Caldimonas thermodepolymerans: one gene and its partner. The protein of the gene in region 1 interacts with the protein of each later gene in a pairwise test. Links are inferred from orthologs where the notes say so. Each region holds a gene or a part of one and is shown in the gene's direction. Other genes may lie near its edges. The genes, in order: IS481_RS03485 and mrdA.

Region 1 (7,039 bases):
CAGGCCCGCCTGGTTGATGTCCGACAGCAAGGCGTCCATCTCGGCCTTGCCCGGCAGCTGCTTCTCGAGCTGGGTGACGTACTCCTGCACCTGCAGGCGCTGCTTGCGCAGCTCGCCCAGGTTGACGGCCTGCGCCAGCTTGCTGCGGTAGCTTTCCTTCAGCTGCGGTTCCTTGTTGCGCTCCGCCTCCAGCGTCTCGGCCTCCGGCGACAGCACCAGGAACCAGCCGATGACGACCACGGCCACGGCTGCCAGCACCCAGGCCAGGGCCTTGGGCAGCACCGGCCACTGGCCGGGTTCGTTGAGGTCCAGGTCACGGAACTGGGAGGCGACCTCCTCCGACAGCTCGGACAGATTGATGTTCAGCGTTCCCTTCGCCATGTCGAACCCCGATCAGGATTGCTTGCGCGCCGCGGCGGCGGCCGGCTTGGCAGCGCCTTCCTGCGGCTGGTTGTCCTGCGGACGCTTCAGCGACACGCGCATCGAGAACTCGAACAGCCGCTGAGGATTGCGGTCGCCGGGCTTCGGCGTCGTGGCCCGGATCTCGACCAGCTCGGGACGTTCCAGCCACGGCGAGTGGTAGGCCGTGTTGCGCAGCAGCTCGGACACCCGTTCGTTGGTCTGCGCGACCCCGCTGACCACCACCGTCTGTCCGGTCTGCTTGATCTCTCGCAGGTAGACGCCCTCGGGCGTCTGCTTCGCCAGTTCGTTGAGCAGGTGCACCGGCATGTTGCGGTCGGTCTGCAGGTCCTCGACCGCACGCTGGCGCGCCTTCAGCGCCTCGATCTCGGCACGCAGCGTGGCGATGTCCTTGATCTGCTCGTCGAGCTTCCGGATCTCGGCCGTCAGGAAGGCATTGCGCTCCTGCTGGTTGGCGATCATCTGCTGCAGCACGGCATACCAGCCGGCCACCACCAGCGCACCGACGCCCGCCGAGACGCCCAGCGCGACGAAAAACGCCTGCTTGCGGCGACGCCGCTTCTCTTCCCGGTGAGGAAGGAGGTTGATCAGGATCATTGCAGGAATCTCCGCATCGCCAGACCGCAGGCCGTCAGGTACGAGGGCGCCTCGCGCCGCAGCTTGCTTTCACGCACGCTGGGGCCCAGCTTCATGCCCTCGAAGGGGTTGACCACCATTGAGGCGAAACCGGTCTGTTCGGTCACGCGCTCCTTCAGGCCCGGCAGCGTCGCGCTGCCGCCGGCCAGCATCACGTAGTGCACCTTGTGGTGCGGCGTGCTGGTGAAGAAGTACTGCAGCGCGCGGCCCACCTCCTGCGCCAGGCTGTCGACGAACGGCGCCAGGATGGTCTGCTCGTAGTCTTCCGGCAGGTCGCCGGAGAGCTTCTTCTGCTCCGCCTCCTCGAAGGAGAAGCCGTACTGGCGCGAGATCAGCTGCGTCAGCTGCGACCCGCCGAAGGCCTGGTCGCGGTCGTAGAGCAGTTCCTCGTCGCGCAGCACCTTGAGGCTGGTGGTCTCGGCCCCGATCTCGAACAGGGCGACCAGCGAATCCTTGCCCTCGTTGGGCAGGTTGGCGATCAGGCGCCCGATGGCCAGGCGCGACGCATGCGATTCGATGTCCAGCACCACGGGTTTCAGGCCGGCGGCTTCGGCCAGGCCCTGGCGGTCCTGCACCCGGTCCTTGCGGGAGGCGGCGATGAGCACCTCGACGTCGCCGACCGAGGTCGGGCTCGGGCCGATGACACAGAAGTCCAGGCTCACTTCGTCGAGCGAGAACGGGATGTACTGGTTGGCCTCGGCCTCGACCTGGACCTCCATCTCCTCCTCGCGCAGGCCCGCGGGCAGCATGATCTTCTTGGTGATCACGGCCGACTGGGGCATGGCCATCGCGACGTGCTTGGTGCGCGTGCCGCTCTTGACGACGACGCGACGCACCGCGTTGGCCACTTCGTCGAATTTCTCGATCTGGCCGTCGGCGATCCAGCCCTTCTCGAAACTCTCCGAGGCAAACCGCTCGACGACGTACTCGCCCGAGGCGTTCTGGGACAACTCGACCAGCTTGACGCTCGACGAACTGATGTCGAGCCCGACAAGCGGCGCATGCTTGCGGCCTAACAAAACGTCAAGAAAACTCACGGGTCCCCCACGCGCAAGAAGGTGCGCCGGATTGTTAATAAGTTACTTCAATGCTATCAGCAAGCCCATTGAGCAACAAAGATTTTTTCACGCTTTGGCCGTTTCTTTCAGAGGCGTGAAACGTGTTCGCGACACCCGTTTCGGGGTAGACCCTGATACACCCTCCCTGAAGTGAAACAACTCGTGTCGAAGCCCCTCGAAGCCCTTGCCGGAACGCGCCGGAACTGCCACGGACCCGGTTTCTATAATGCGCGTTGTCTCTTAGGAACGACATGACCGAATCTGCGCGCCAACGCCCGAAAGGCGGCGCGGCCAGCGCTGCAATGCCTGCCTGGACGCGCTGGCTGCTCAAAGGGTTGACCTGGGCCTTCGGCCTTGCGCTGGCCGGCGTGGCGGCGGCGCTGATGGTGGCTGCCATCGCGCTGGCCGTCGCCTATCCCAACCTGCCCGAGATCAGCGGGTTGATGGACTACCGTCCCAAGCTGCCGCTGCGCGTGTACTCGGCCGACAACGTCCTGATCGGCGAGTACGGCGAGGAGCGGCGCAAGTTCGTGCCCATCCGCAACATCCCGAAGGTGGTGCAGCACGCTGTGCTCGCGATCGAGGACGCGCGCTTCTACCAGCACAGCGGCGTCGACTACATCGGCGTGCTGCGCGCCGGGCTGCGCAACTTCGGCGAGGCGCGCAGCCAGGGCGCCTCGACGATCACGATGCAGGTGGCGCGCAACTTCTACCTGTCCACCGAAAAGACCTTCACGCGCAAGATCTACGAGATCCTGCTCGCGCTCAAGATCGAGAGCCTGCTGACCAAGGACCAGATCCTCGAGCTCTACATGAACCAGATCTACCTGGGTCAGCGCGCGTACGGCTTTGCGGCCGCCGCCGAGACGTACTTCGGCAAGGAGCTGGACGAGCTGACGGTCGCCGAAGCGGCGATGCTGGCCGGCCTGCCCAAGGCCCCGTCGGCCTACAACCCGATCGTCAATCCGCGGCGGGCGGCGACGCGGCAGCGCTACATCATCTCGCGCATGCTGGAGCACGGCTTCATCACGAAGGAACAGCACGACGCGGCGCTGGCCGAGAAGCTGACCTACCGTCGCAACGTGCCGCCGCCGGTGCACGCCGAATACGTGGCCGAGACAGCCCGCCAGCTGATCTTCGAGCAGTACGGCGAAGAGGCCTACACGCGCGGGCTGAACGTCTACACCACCATCGAGACCGACGACCAGGTCGCCGCCTACCGGGCCCTGCGTGCAGGCATCATCGACTACGAGCGGCGCCAGTTCTACCGCGGCCCCGAAGGCTACGTCGAGCTGCCCAAGGACGCCACGGAACTGGACACGCGCATCGCCGAGGCGCTGGCCGACTATCCCGACAACGACGAGATCCGCGCCGCGGTGGCCATCGAGGTCAGCCCCAAGAAGGTGGTCGCGGTGCTGCAGAACGGCGAGGACGTCACGATCACCGGCGCCGGGCTCAAGCCCGCCGAATCGGGCCTGTCGGAAAAGGCCAATCCCAAGGTGCGCATCCGTCCCGGCGCGGTGATCCGCGTGGTGCAGGACGCCAAGGGCAAGTGGTCGATCACGCAACTGCCCGAGGTCGAAGGCGCACTGGTGTCCCTGGACCCGCGCACCGGCGCCGTGCGCGCGCTGGTGGGCGGCTTCGACCATGCCAAGAACAAGTTCAACCACGTCACGCAGGCGTGGCGCCAGCCCGGCTCCAGCTTCAAGCCGTTCATCTACTCGGCCGCGCTCGAGAAGGGCTTCACGCCTGCCACGGTGATCAACGACGCACCGTTGTTCTTCGATGCCGGCACCACCGGCAGCCAGCCCTGGGAGCCGAAGAACTACGACGGCACCTTCGACGGCCCGATGTCGATGCGCCGCGCGCTGGCCAAGTCGAAGAACATGGTCTCGATCCGCCTGCTGCAGGCCATCGGCCCGGACTACGGGCAGCAGTGGGTGAGCAACTTCGGCTTCGACCCGGCACGGCATCCGCCCTACCTGACCATGGCGCTCGGCGCCGGCTCGACCACGCCGCTGCAGATGGCCACGGCCTACGCCGTGTTCGCCAACGGCGGCCTGCGCGTCACGCCGCACCTGGTCACCCGCGTGACCGACAGCAAGGGCAACGTGCTGGTCGACCGTCCGCCCAAGCCGGCGGACGAATCGGCGCGCGTCATCGACGCCCGCAACGCCTTCGTGATGAGCAGCCTGCTGCAGGAAGTGACCCGCTCGGGCACCGCCGCGCGCGCGCAGGCCCTGCTCAAGCGCCCGGACCTGTACGGCAAGACCGGCACCACCAACGACTCGATGGACGCCTGGTTCGCCGGCTTCCAGCCGACCCTGGTCGGCGTCGTCTGGATCGGCTACGACACGCCGCGCAAGCTGGGCTCGCGCGAGACGGGGGGCGGCCTGGCCCTGCCGATCTGGATCAGCTACATGGCGCACGCGCTCAAGGGCGTGCCGGTGCAGGAGCCCTCGCCCCCGCCGGGCGTGGTCAACATCGGCGGCGAGTGGTTCTACGAGGAGTTCAGCCAGGGCGCCGGCGTGGCCAGCCTCGGCCTGGAAGACCAGCTGCCGGTGACGCCGACCGAGGACGAGCGCCGCAGCATCCTGGACCTGTTCAGGAACTGACCCTCGGCGTTCCCCAAGCACAAAGGCGGCCTTCGGGCCGCCTTGTTCGCTTGCCGGGCCTGCGCCGCGTGCTCAGGCCGCCGGTGCCGTGAAGCTCACCGGGCACCCGGCCTGTTCGCTGACGCACTCGGACAGCATCTCGAAGAAGTCGCGCCCGCTGCGGGTGTCCAGCCAGCGGCCCTCGACATACTTGTAGTGGTAGCCGCCACGGCGCGCGGCCAGCCAGATCTCGTGCAGCGGCGGCTGGGTGTTGATCACGATCTTGCTGCGGTTGGGCAGCGTCAGTTCGAGCAGGCCGCCGGTGCGGCTGGTGTCGATGTCCACCACGTCGCTCTGCAGCAGTTCGTCGACGCGCGCCTCGACGGCGGCCAGCACGGCATGCGCCCGGGCGTGGTATTCGCTGTCGCTCAACGGAGTGGGGGTCAGAGTCATCGTTGCCAGAACCTACAATCGTGAAATGTTTGCACGCGCATCGATTCTAGTCTTCGGTGCGGCCACCCTTCTGGCCGTGGGTGTGAGCGGCTGCGGGCAGAAGGGCCCGCTGTACCTGCCCGGGCCCGCCGCCACCGCCCCCGCCGGGGCGGCTTCCGCACCTGCTCCTGCTGCCTCCCGATGACCCTGCCCGGCTCCCCCTTCGTCGCGTACCGCGACGGCCAGCTGCACGTGGACGGCTGCGCGCTCGACGCGCTGGCCGACCAGTACGGCACCCCGCTCTACGTCTACTCGCAGGCCGCGATGCTGGCCGCGCTCGCGCCCTACGAGCGGGCGCTGGCCGGCCGCAAGCACCTGGTCTGCTACGCGATGAAGGCCAACTCCAGCCTGGCCGTGCTGCAGACCTTCGCGCGCGCGGGCTGCGGCTTCGACATCGTCTCGGCCGGCGAGCTGGAACGCGTGCTGGCCGCAGGCGGCCGTGCCGACCGGGTGGTGTTCTCGGGCGTGGGCAAGACCCGCGCCGAGATGCGCCGCGCGCTGGAAGCCGGCGTGCGCTGCTTCAACGTCGAAAGCGAGGCCGAACTGGAGGTGCTGTCGGAAGTCGCCGCCTCGCTGGGGCGCCGGGCGCCGGTGAGCCTGCGCGTCAACCCGGACGTCGACGCGAAGACCCATCCGTACATCTCCACCGGCCTGCGCGACAACAAGTTCGGCATCGCCCATGACCGCGCCGTCGCGGCCTACCGGCGCGCCGCGGCGCTGCCGGGGCTGCAGGTCACCGGCATCGACTGCCACATCGGCTCGCAGATCACCGAGGTCGCACCCTACCTCGACGCGCTGGACCGCGTGCTGGACCTGGTCGAGGCGGTGGAGGCCGCGGGCATCCCGATCCACCACGTCGACCTCGGCGGAGGCCTGGGCATCACCTACACCGACGAGACCCCGCCGGCGGCCGACGAGCTGATCGCGCGCCTGCTCGAGCGCATCGACGCGCGCGGGCACGGGCATCGCGAGCTGCTGTTCGAGCCGGGCCGCTCGCTGGTCGGCAATGCCGGCGTGCTGGTCACCGAGGTGCTCTACCTCAAGCCCGGCGAGGAGAAGAACTTCTGCATCGTCGATGCGGCGATGAACGACCTGATGCGCCCGGCGATGTACGAGGCCTGGATGGCCACTGCCGCCTGCCGCCTGCGCGACGAGCCGCCGCAGCGCTACGACGTGGTCGGCCCGGTGTGCGAATCGGGCGACTGGCTGGCGCGCGACCGCCTGCTGGCGGTGCGCCAGGGCGACCGGATCGCGGTGCTGTCGGCCGGCGCCTACGGCATGAGCATGGCGAGCAACTACAACACGCGCGGCCGCGCGGCCGAGGTGATGGTGATCGACGGCCAGGCGCACCTCATCCGCGAGCGCGAGACGCCGCAAGAGCTGTTCCGCGGGGAGCGGCTCCTGGGCTGAACGCTCAGCCGGCGCGCTTGAGCACCACCAGCCCCTTGAGGTATTCGCCCTCGGGGAAGGTGATGGTCATCGGATGGTCGGGTGCGGCGCCCAGCCGCGCCTGGATGAAGCCGTCCACCCCCGCGTCCAGCCCGGCGCCGGCCACGATCTTGTGGAACAGCTCGGCGCCGATGCCGCCCGAGCACGAGAAAGTGAACAGCAGGCCACCCGGCTCGAGCAGCTTGAACGCGAGCCGGTTGATGTCCTTGTAGGCGCGCGCGGCGCGCTCGGCGTGCGAGGCGGTGGGCGCGAACTTGGGCGGATCGAGCACGATGGCGTCGAAGCGGCGACCTTCCTTCAGGTAGCGGCGCAGCGTGTCGTTGACGTCGGCGTCCAGCGCCTCGTGGCGGCCGGCGTCGAAGCCGTTGAGCGCGACGTGCGCGCTCGCGC
Region 2 (6,946 bases), 570 kb from region 1 along the record:
CGCTCAGCTCCAGCCGGGCGAGAAGGGCGATGCGGCTGACGTCATCTGAAGTCAGGGCCATGTAAATAAGTTGGATCTTGTGGGCTTCCCGCAGGGAAAAGCGCGGGGTTGATCAGGTATTATCGCCCGTTATCCACAGCCGGCCCGATAGCTGAGCGCCGGGGGTCCGGAGAGCTCCCGCGCTTTGGGCAACCCGTGCCGGCTTCGTGCTGAAAAGCGCAAAAGGGCGCCTGGGATGCGCCCCCGAGCGGTTCCGGAGAAACCCCCGAAAAACACCAGGTCGCCCTGCTGCCACGCCAGTTGCTCACAGCCCGGGTCGGCCTTCTCGACACTCAACATGTTCGAATCCATTCGTCGCTACTTCTCGACGGACCTCGCCATCGACCTCGGCACCGCCAACACCCTGATCTACGTGCGCGGCAAGGGCATCGTCCTGGACGAGCCCTCGGTGGTCGCGATCCGTCATGAAGGCGGGCCCAACGGCAAGAAGACCATCCAGGCGGTCGGCGCCGAGGCCAAGGCCATGCTGGGCAAGGTGCCCGGCAACATCGAGGCCATCCGCCCGATGAAGGACGGCGTGATCGCCGACTTCACCGTCACCGAGCAGATGCTCAAGCAGTTCATCAAGATGGTGCATCCGCGCTCGGTGCTCAAGCCCAGCCCGCGGATCATCATCTGCGTGCCCTGCGGCTCGACCCAGGTCGAGCGCCGCGCGATCCGTGAGTCGGCGCTGGGTGCCGGCGCCTCCGAGGTCTACCTGATCGAGGAGCCGATGGCCGCGGCGATCGGCGCCGGCCTGCCGGTGTCGGAGGCCTCCGGCTCGATGGTGGTGGACATCGGCGGCGGCACCACCGAGGTCGGCGTGATCTCGCTGGGCGGCATGGTCTACAAGGGCAGCGTGCGTGTCGGCGGCGACAAGTTCGACGAGGCCATCATCAACTACATCCGCCGCAACTACGGCATGCTGATCGGCGAGCCCACCGCCGAGGCGATCAAGAAGGAAATCGGCTCGGCCTTCCCCGGCTCCGAGGTCAAGGAGATGGAGGTCAAGGGCCGCAACCTCTCCGAAGGCGTGCCGCGCAGCTTCACGATCAGCTCCAACGAGATCCTCGAGGCGCTGACCGATCCGCTGAACCAGATCGTCTCCAGCGTGAAGAATGCCCTGGAACAGACCCCGCCCGAACTGGGCGCGGACATCGCCGAACGCGGCATGATGCTCACGGGCGGCGGGGCGTTGCTGCGCGACCTGGACCGCCTGCTCGCCGAGGAGACCGGCCTGCCGGTGCTGGTGGCCGAAGACCCGCTGACCTGCGTGGTCCGCGGCTGCGGCACGGCCCTGGAGCGCATGGAGCGCCTGGGCGCGATCTTCACCTCGGAGTGAGCTTGGGCCACCCGCAGCCTGGCCGGCCCGATGCGGCCGGCCGGCTTCGTCTGTAAAGTCCCGACATGCCGCTGGGCACCCTGGACCGGACTCCACCGCCTTTCTTCAAGCAAGGGCCGTCGGCGTTCACGCGCCTGATGATCTTCTCCGCCCTGGCGGTCTTCCTGATGGTGGCCGACACGCGGCTGCACATCACCCAGCCCCTGCGGGCCGTGATCGCCACCGTGCTGCACCCGATCCAGCGCGCCCTGCTGGTGCCGGTCGAGCTGGTGGCCACCGGCGGCGCCTACCTGGACGGGGTCAAGGAAGCGCGTGCCGCCGAGGAGCTGGCGCGCCGCCAGCTGGTCGAGCAGGCCGCCCGCATTGCCCGCATGGAGTTGCTCGAGCGCGAGAACGCCCAGCTGCGTGCGCTGCTGGAGCTGCGCCCGGCGGTGCAGGCCCGCACCCGTGCGGCCGAGGTGCTCTACGACGCGCCCGACCCGTTCAGCCGCCGCGTGGTGGTGGACATCGGCAGCACCCACGGCGTGGTCCTGGGCTCGCCGGTGATCGACCAGAACGGCGTGCTGGGCCAGGTCACGCGGGTGTATCCGCTCACTTCGGAAGTGACCCTGCTGACCGACCGGCAGGCGCTGATCCCGGTGCTGAACACGCGCACCCTGGTGCGCGGCGTGGCCTACGGCGACCCGGCCCATGACGCGATGGAGCTGCGCTTCATGGCCGCCAACGCCGACGTCGCCGAGGGCGACCTGCTCAGCACCTCGGGCGTGGACGGCGTCTACCCGCCGGGCCTGGCGGTCGCGCGCGTGACCAAGGTGGACCGCCGCTCCGACTCCCCCTTCGCCAAGATCACCCTGCAGCCGGTGGCCTCGCCCGGCAGCGCGCGCCACGTGCTGATCGTCGACCCGATCGGCGGCCACCTGCCGCAGCGCCCGCCCGAGGACGAGGCGCCGTCCGAGACCCGCAAGAAAGCGAGGGCCGCCCGATGATGCCGCGCGGTTCCGACCAGCTGCTGCTGCCGGTCAACCCGGTGTTCATGTGGGCCTCGCTGCTGGCGGCCTTCGCGCTGAACCTGGTGCCCGTCGGCCAGACCACCGCGGTGCCGGACCTGCTGGCGCTGGTCCTGGTGTTCTGGAACGTGCACCAGCCGCGCCGCGTCGGCGTGGGCGCCGCCTTCGCCTTCGGCCTGATGATGGACGTGCACGAAGGCGCGCTGCTCGGCCAGCACGCGCTGGCCTACACGCTGCTGTCCTATTTCGCGATCACCATCCACCGGCGCCTGCTGTGGTTCAGCGTGCTGTCGCAGGCGGTGCAGATCCTGCCGCTGTTCTTTGCCGCCCACGTGGTGTCGGTGCTGATCCGCATGATCGCCGGCGGCGTCTTCCCCGGCTGGGAACTGCTGCTCGCGCCGGTGTTCGAAGCGGTGTTGTGGCCGCTGGCGACCTGGGTGCTGCTCGCGCCGCAGCGCCGCCCGCCGGACCCCGACGCCAACCGGCCGCTGTAGCCACCGCCCGCGAGGCCCTGCCGCGCCCCCACGCGCATGACCGAACTCAAGAACGTCGAACTCGAGCTGTCGCGCTTTCGCGCGAGGGTGCTGTTCGCCGCGGCCATGGTGCTGGTGTGCTTCGGGCTGATCTTCGCGCGCCTGGCCTACCTGCAGGTGATCCGCTACGACGAGCTGTCCACGCGCGCCGAGAACAACCGCATCGCCGTGGTGCCCATCGTCCCCAACCGCGGGCTGATCGTCGACCGCAACGGCGTGGTGCTGGCCAACAACTACTCGGCCTACACGCTGGAGCTGACGCCGTCGAAGATCGCCGACCTGGACGCCACCATCGACGCCCTGTCCGAGGTGGTCGAGATCACCAACTACGACCGGCGGCGCTTCCGCCGGCTGATGGACGAGTCCAAGAGCTTCGAGTCGCTGCCGATCCGCACCCGCCTGACCGACGAGGAGGTGGCGCGCTTCTCGGTGCAAGCCTACCGCTTTCCCGGCGTGGAGATCAAGGCACGGCTGTTCCGCCACTACCCGCTCGGCGAGATCGGCAGCCACGTGATCGGCTACATCGGCCGCATCAACCAGGCCGAGAAGGAGAAGATCGAGGACTCCGAGGACGCGGCCAACTACCGCGGCACCGACTACATCGGCAAGCTGGGCATCGAGCAGAGCTACGAGCGCGAGCTGCACGGCATCACCGGCTTCGAGGAGGTGGAGACCAGCGCCGGCGGGCGCGCGGTGCGGCGGCTGCGCTCCAGCCCGGCGATCCCGGGCAACACCGTGGTGCTGTCCATCGACATCAAGCTGCAGGCGCTGGTCGAGCGGCTGTACGGCAACCGGCGCGGCGCGCTGGTGGCGATCGACCCCAAGACCGGCGAGCTGCTGGCCTTCGTCAGCAAGCCGACCTTCGACCCCAACCTGTTCGTCGAGGGCATCGACGTCGAGAACTGGCGCGCGCTCAACGAGTCGCCCGACAAGCCGCTGCTCAACCGCGCGCTGCGGGGCACCTACCCGCCCGGCTCCACGTTCAAGCCGTTCATGGCGATGGCCGCGCTCAACAGCGGCAAGCGCGGGCCGAACGAGGCCATCCTCGACACCGGGGTGTTCCTGTTCGGCAACCACCGCTTCCGCAGCCACGGCGACGTCGGGCTGGGCATGGTCGACATGCACCGCTCGATCGTCAAGTCGAGCAACGTCTACTACTACTCGCTGGCCAACGAGATGGGCGTGGACCTGATCCACGCGCAGCTCGCGCCGTTCGGCTTCGGCCAGATCACCGGCATCGACATCGAGGGCGAGGTGCGCGGCGTGCTGCCGTCCACCGAATGGAAGCGCCGTGCCTACAAGAAGCCCGAGCAGCAGCGCTGGTACGCCGGCGAGACCATCTCGCTGGGCATCGGCCAGGGCTACAACAACTTCACGATGCTGCAGCTGTCGCATGCGCTGGCCACGCTGGTCTCGGGCGGCGAGCGCCACGTGCCGCACCTGGTGCGCGAGATCCGCGACGTGGTCACGCGCGAGCGTCGCCCGGTGGGCGGCCAGCGCCTCGAGCCGCTCGACCTGAAGGCGCAGCATGTCGAGATCATCAAGCGCGCGATGCACGCGGTGACGCAGGAAGGCACCTCGACCCGCGTGTTCGCCGGTGCGCCCTACGCGAGCGGCGGCAAGACCGGCACCGCGCAGGCCGTCACGATCCGCCAGAACGAGAAGTACAACGCGGCCAAGATGGCCGAGTACCTGCGCGACCACTCGCTGTACATCGCCTTCGCCCCGGTCGATGATCCGCAGATCGCGGTCGCGCTGATCGTCGAGAACGCCGGCTTCGGCGCGCAGGCCGCCGCGCCGATCGCGCGCCGGGTGCTGGACTACTGGCTGGCCGGCATCTATCCCAGCGAGGAAGACATCCTGGCCGTGCAGAACGGCCAGGCGGCCGCCCCGATCGGCACGCCGCGGCGCGCCTCCGAGGTGCAGCTGCCCGCGCCGGTGCTGCCGGCCACCGGCAGCACCGTGCTGCCCGTCCCGGCCCAGGCCGTGCCGGCCTCCGCGGTGGCCCCCGTGTCCCTCAACCCCGAGCCCGCCCGATGAACGTCGCCTTCGAACGCCCCTCCCTGTGGCAGCGCGCCAGGCCGGTCTTCACCGGCTTCGACGGCTGGCTGGCACTGGCGGTGCTGCTGCTGTGCAGTGCCGGGCTGGTCATCATGTACTCGGCCGGCTACGACCACGGCACCCGCTTCTACGACCATGCGCGCAACATGCTGATCGCCGCGCTGGTGGTGTTCGTCGTCGCGCAGGTGTCGCCGCAGAAGCTGATGGCGATCGCCGTGCCGCTGTACGTGCTGGGCGTGGTGCTGCTGCTGGGCGTCGAGTTCTTCGGCATCACCCGCAAGGGGGCGACGCGCTGGCTCAACGTCGGCGTCACCGTGATCCAGCCCAGCGAGCTGCTCAAGTTCGCGGTGCCGCTGATGCTGGCCTGGTGGTTCCAGCGCCGCGAGGGGCAGCTGCGCACGCTGGACTTCATCGTCGCGGCGGGCATCCTGGCGCTGCCCGTGGGCCTGATCATGAAGCAGCCCGACCTGGGCACCGCGCTGCTGGTGCTGGCCGGCGGGCTGTTCGTGATCTTCTTCGCCGGCCTGTCGTGGAAGCTGATCCTCCCGGTGCTGGTCGGCGGTGCGATCGGCATCACCGCGCTGGTGCTCGCCGAGGACCGCATCTGCCAGCCCGACGTCGAATGGCCGGTGCTGCACGCCTACCAGAAGGGGCGCGTGTGCACGCTGCTCGATCCGGGCAAGGACCCGCTCGGCAAGGGCTTCCACACGCTGCAAGGCATGATCGCGATCGGCTCCGGGGGGCTGACCGGCAAGGGTTTCATGAAGGGCACGCAGACCCACCTGGAGTTCATCCCCGAGCGCACCACCGACTTCATCTTCGCCGCCTATTCCGAGGAGTTCGGGCTGGCCGGCAACGTCGCCCTGCTGCTGGGCTTCATCTTCCTGGTCTTCCGCGGGCTGGTGATCGCCACCGAGGCGCCGACGCTGTTCTCGCGCCTGCTCGCGGGGGCGGTGTCGCTGATCTTCTTCACCTATGCCTTCGTCAACATGGGCATGGTCAGCGGCATCCTGCCCGTGGTGGGCGTGCCCCTGCCCTTCATCAGCTACGGCGGCACCGCGATGGTGACGCTGGGGCTGGGCATCGGCATCCTGATGTCGATCGCCAAGAGCCGGCGACTGATGGTCTCCTGAGCGGCGCCCTGGTCACCGGGCGGCCCGGAAGGCGCAGCCTGGTCCGTTCAGGTCCAGCTGCGGGTCGTGTCCGCCGTGGCGGCGGGGGCATTGGCGCGCAACGCGGGCGCGACGCGCTCGCGCGGCGGCACGTAGTGCGCCAGCAGGCGCAGCGAGTGGGCGTCCACCTCGATCCAGCAGGCAAACAGCGGGTGGCCGCCGACCATCACCGGCGGCCCGGCGCGGTGGATGTGCAGGCCGGCGCGGCGCAGCAGGCGCTCGACGCCCAGCGGCGAGACCGTGACGAAGCGCTCCACGCCATGGCGGGCCGCGAAATGCAGCGCGGTGGCGAACACGTGCTCGGCCACCTTCAGTTCCATCTGGCGCGACAGCTGGTGGGGCGCGCCGCAGTTCATCGACGCGAAGCGCGACAGCTCCCAGATCCGTTCGTGGCGCGGCACCGGCGCGCCGTGCAGCAGCTGCGGGAACACGTCGGCCAGCAGGTAGGGGCCGGTGGTGGGCAGCAGGCGGGCGCAGCCGCAGATCGCGCCCGTCTCGTCGCGCGCGATCACGTAGCCGGTCTGCGGGCCGTCGAACTGGTCCTGCTCGCGGCCGTTCTCGGTGGGCAGGTCCCATTTCAGGGTCTCGATGAAGATACGGTGGCGGTAGACCGCCAGCTCGTCGAGCAGACTGGGGGCAAGGGTGGCTCCGGTTCCACAGATGACGTCCACAAGAGCCTCCTTCGTCAGTTACGGCAGCCGGGACGACCGATTTCAGAGCAGGGCATGGGGGGTCACAACTGTCAGGGTTGACAGAAATTCGCGCCCCGAACCGGGGATTGTCGGCTGGGGG

Evidence for each region.
Region 2: the proteins of IS481_RS03485 (region 1) and mrdA interact in binary tests that used the Escherichia coli proteins (3 or more experiments, as listed by UniProt). The link is inferred for Caldimonas thermodepolymerans from one-to-one orthologs.

The regions. Positions count from the first base shown.
Region 1 is NZ_CP064338.1:709,656-716,694, reverse strand. The notes cover bases 2,019-5,072. They hold IS481_RS03485 (penicillin-binding protein 1A), read left to right. Parts: upstream 2,019-2,416; coding sequence 2,417-4,729; downstream 4,730-5,072. Other genes in these bases: lptM (LPS translocon maturation chaperone LptM), read left to right, coding at 5,046-5,072; cyaY (iron donor protein CyaY), read right to left, coding at 4,802-5,072; IS481_RS03490 (pilus assembly protein PilM), read right to left, coding at 2,019-2,093. Also shown: IS481_RS03500 (type IV pilus inner membrane component PilO), read right to left, coding at 1-381; IS481_RS03495 (PilN domain-containing protein), read right to left, coding at 394-1,017; more of IS481_RS03490, read right to left, coding at 1,014-2,018; more of cyaY, read right to left, coding at 5,073-5,140; more of lptM, read left to right, coding at 5,073-5,345; lysA (diaminopimelate decarboxylase), read left to right, coding at 5,342-6,610; IS481_RS03465 (class I SAM-dependent rRNA methyltransferase), read right to left, coding at 6,615-7,039. UniProt on the Escherichia coli protein: Cell wall formation. Synthesis of cross-linked peptidoglycan from the lipid intermediates.
Region 2 is NZ_CP064338.1:134,271-141,216, forward strand. Bases 2,479-5,439 are described here. They hold mrdA (penicillin-binding protein 2), read left to right. Parts: upstream 2,479-2,918; coding sequence 2,919-4,961; downstream 4,962-5,439. Other genes in these bases: mreD (rod shape-determining protein MreD), read left to right, coding at 2,479-2,882; rodA (rod shape-determining protein RodA), read left to right, coding at 4,958-5,439. Also shown: Asp-tRNA(Asn)/Glu-tRNA(Gln) amidotransferase subunit GatC, read right to left, coding at 1-61; IS481_RS00690 (rod shape-determining protein), read left to right, coding at 338-1,381; rod shape-determining protein MreC, read left to right, coding at 1,447-2,367; more of mreD, read left to right, coding at 2,364-2,478; more of rodA, read left to right, coding at 5,440-6,115; IS481_RS00715 (acyl-homoserine-lactone synthase), read right to left, coding at 6,163-6,825. UniProt on the Escherichia coli protein: Catalyzes cross-linking of the peptidoglycan cell wall. Responsible for the determination of the rod shape of the cell. Is probably required for lateral peptidoglycan synthesis and maintenance of the correct diameter during lateral and centripetal growth.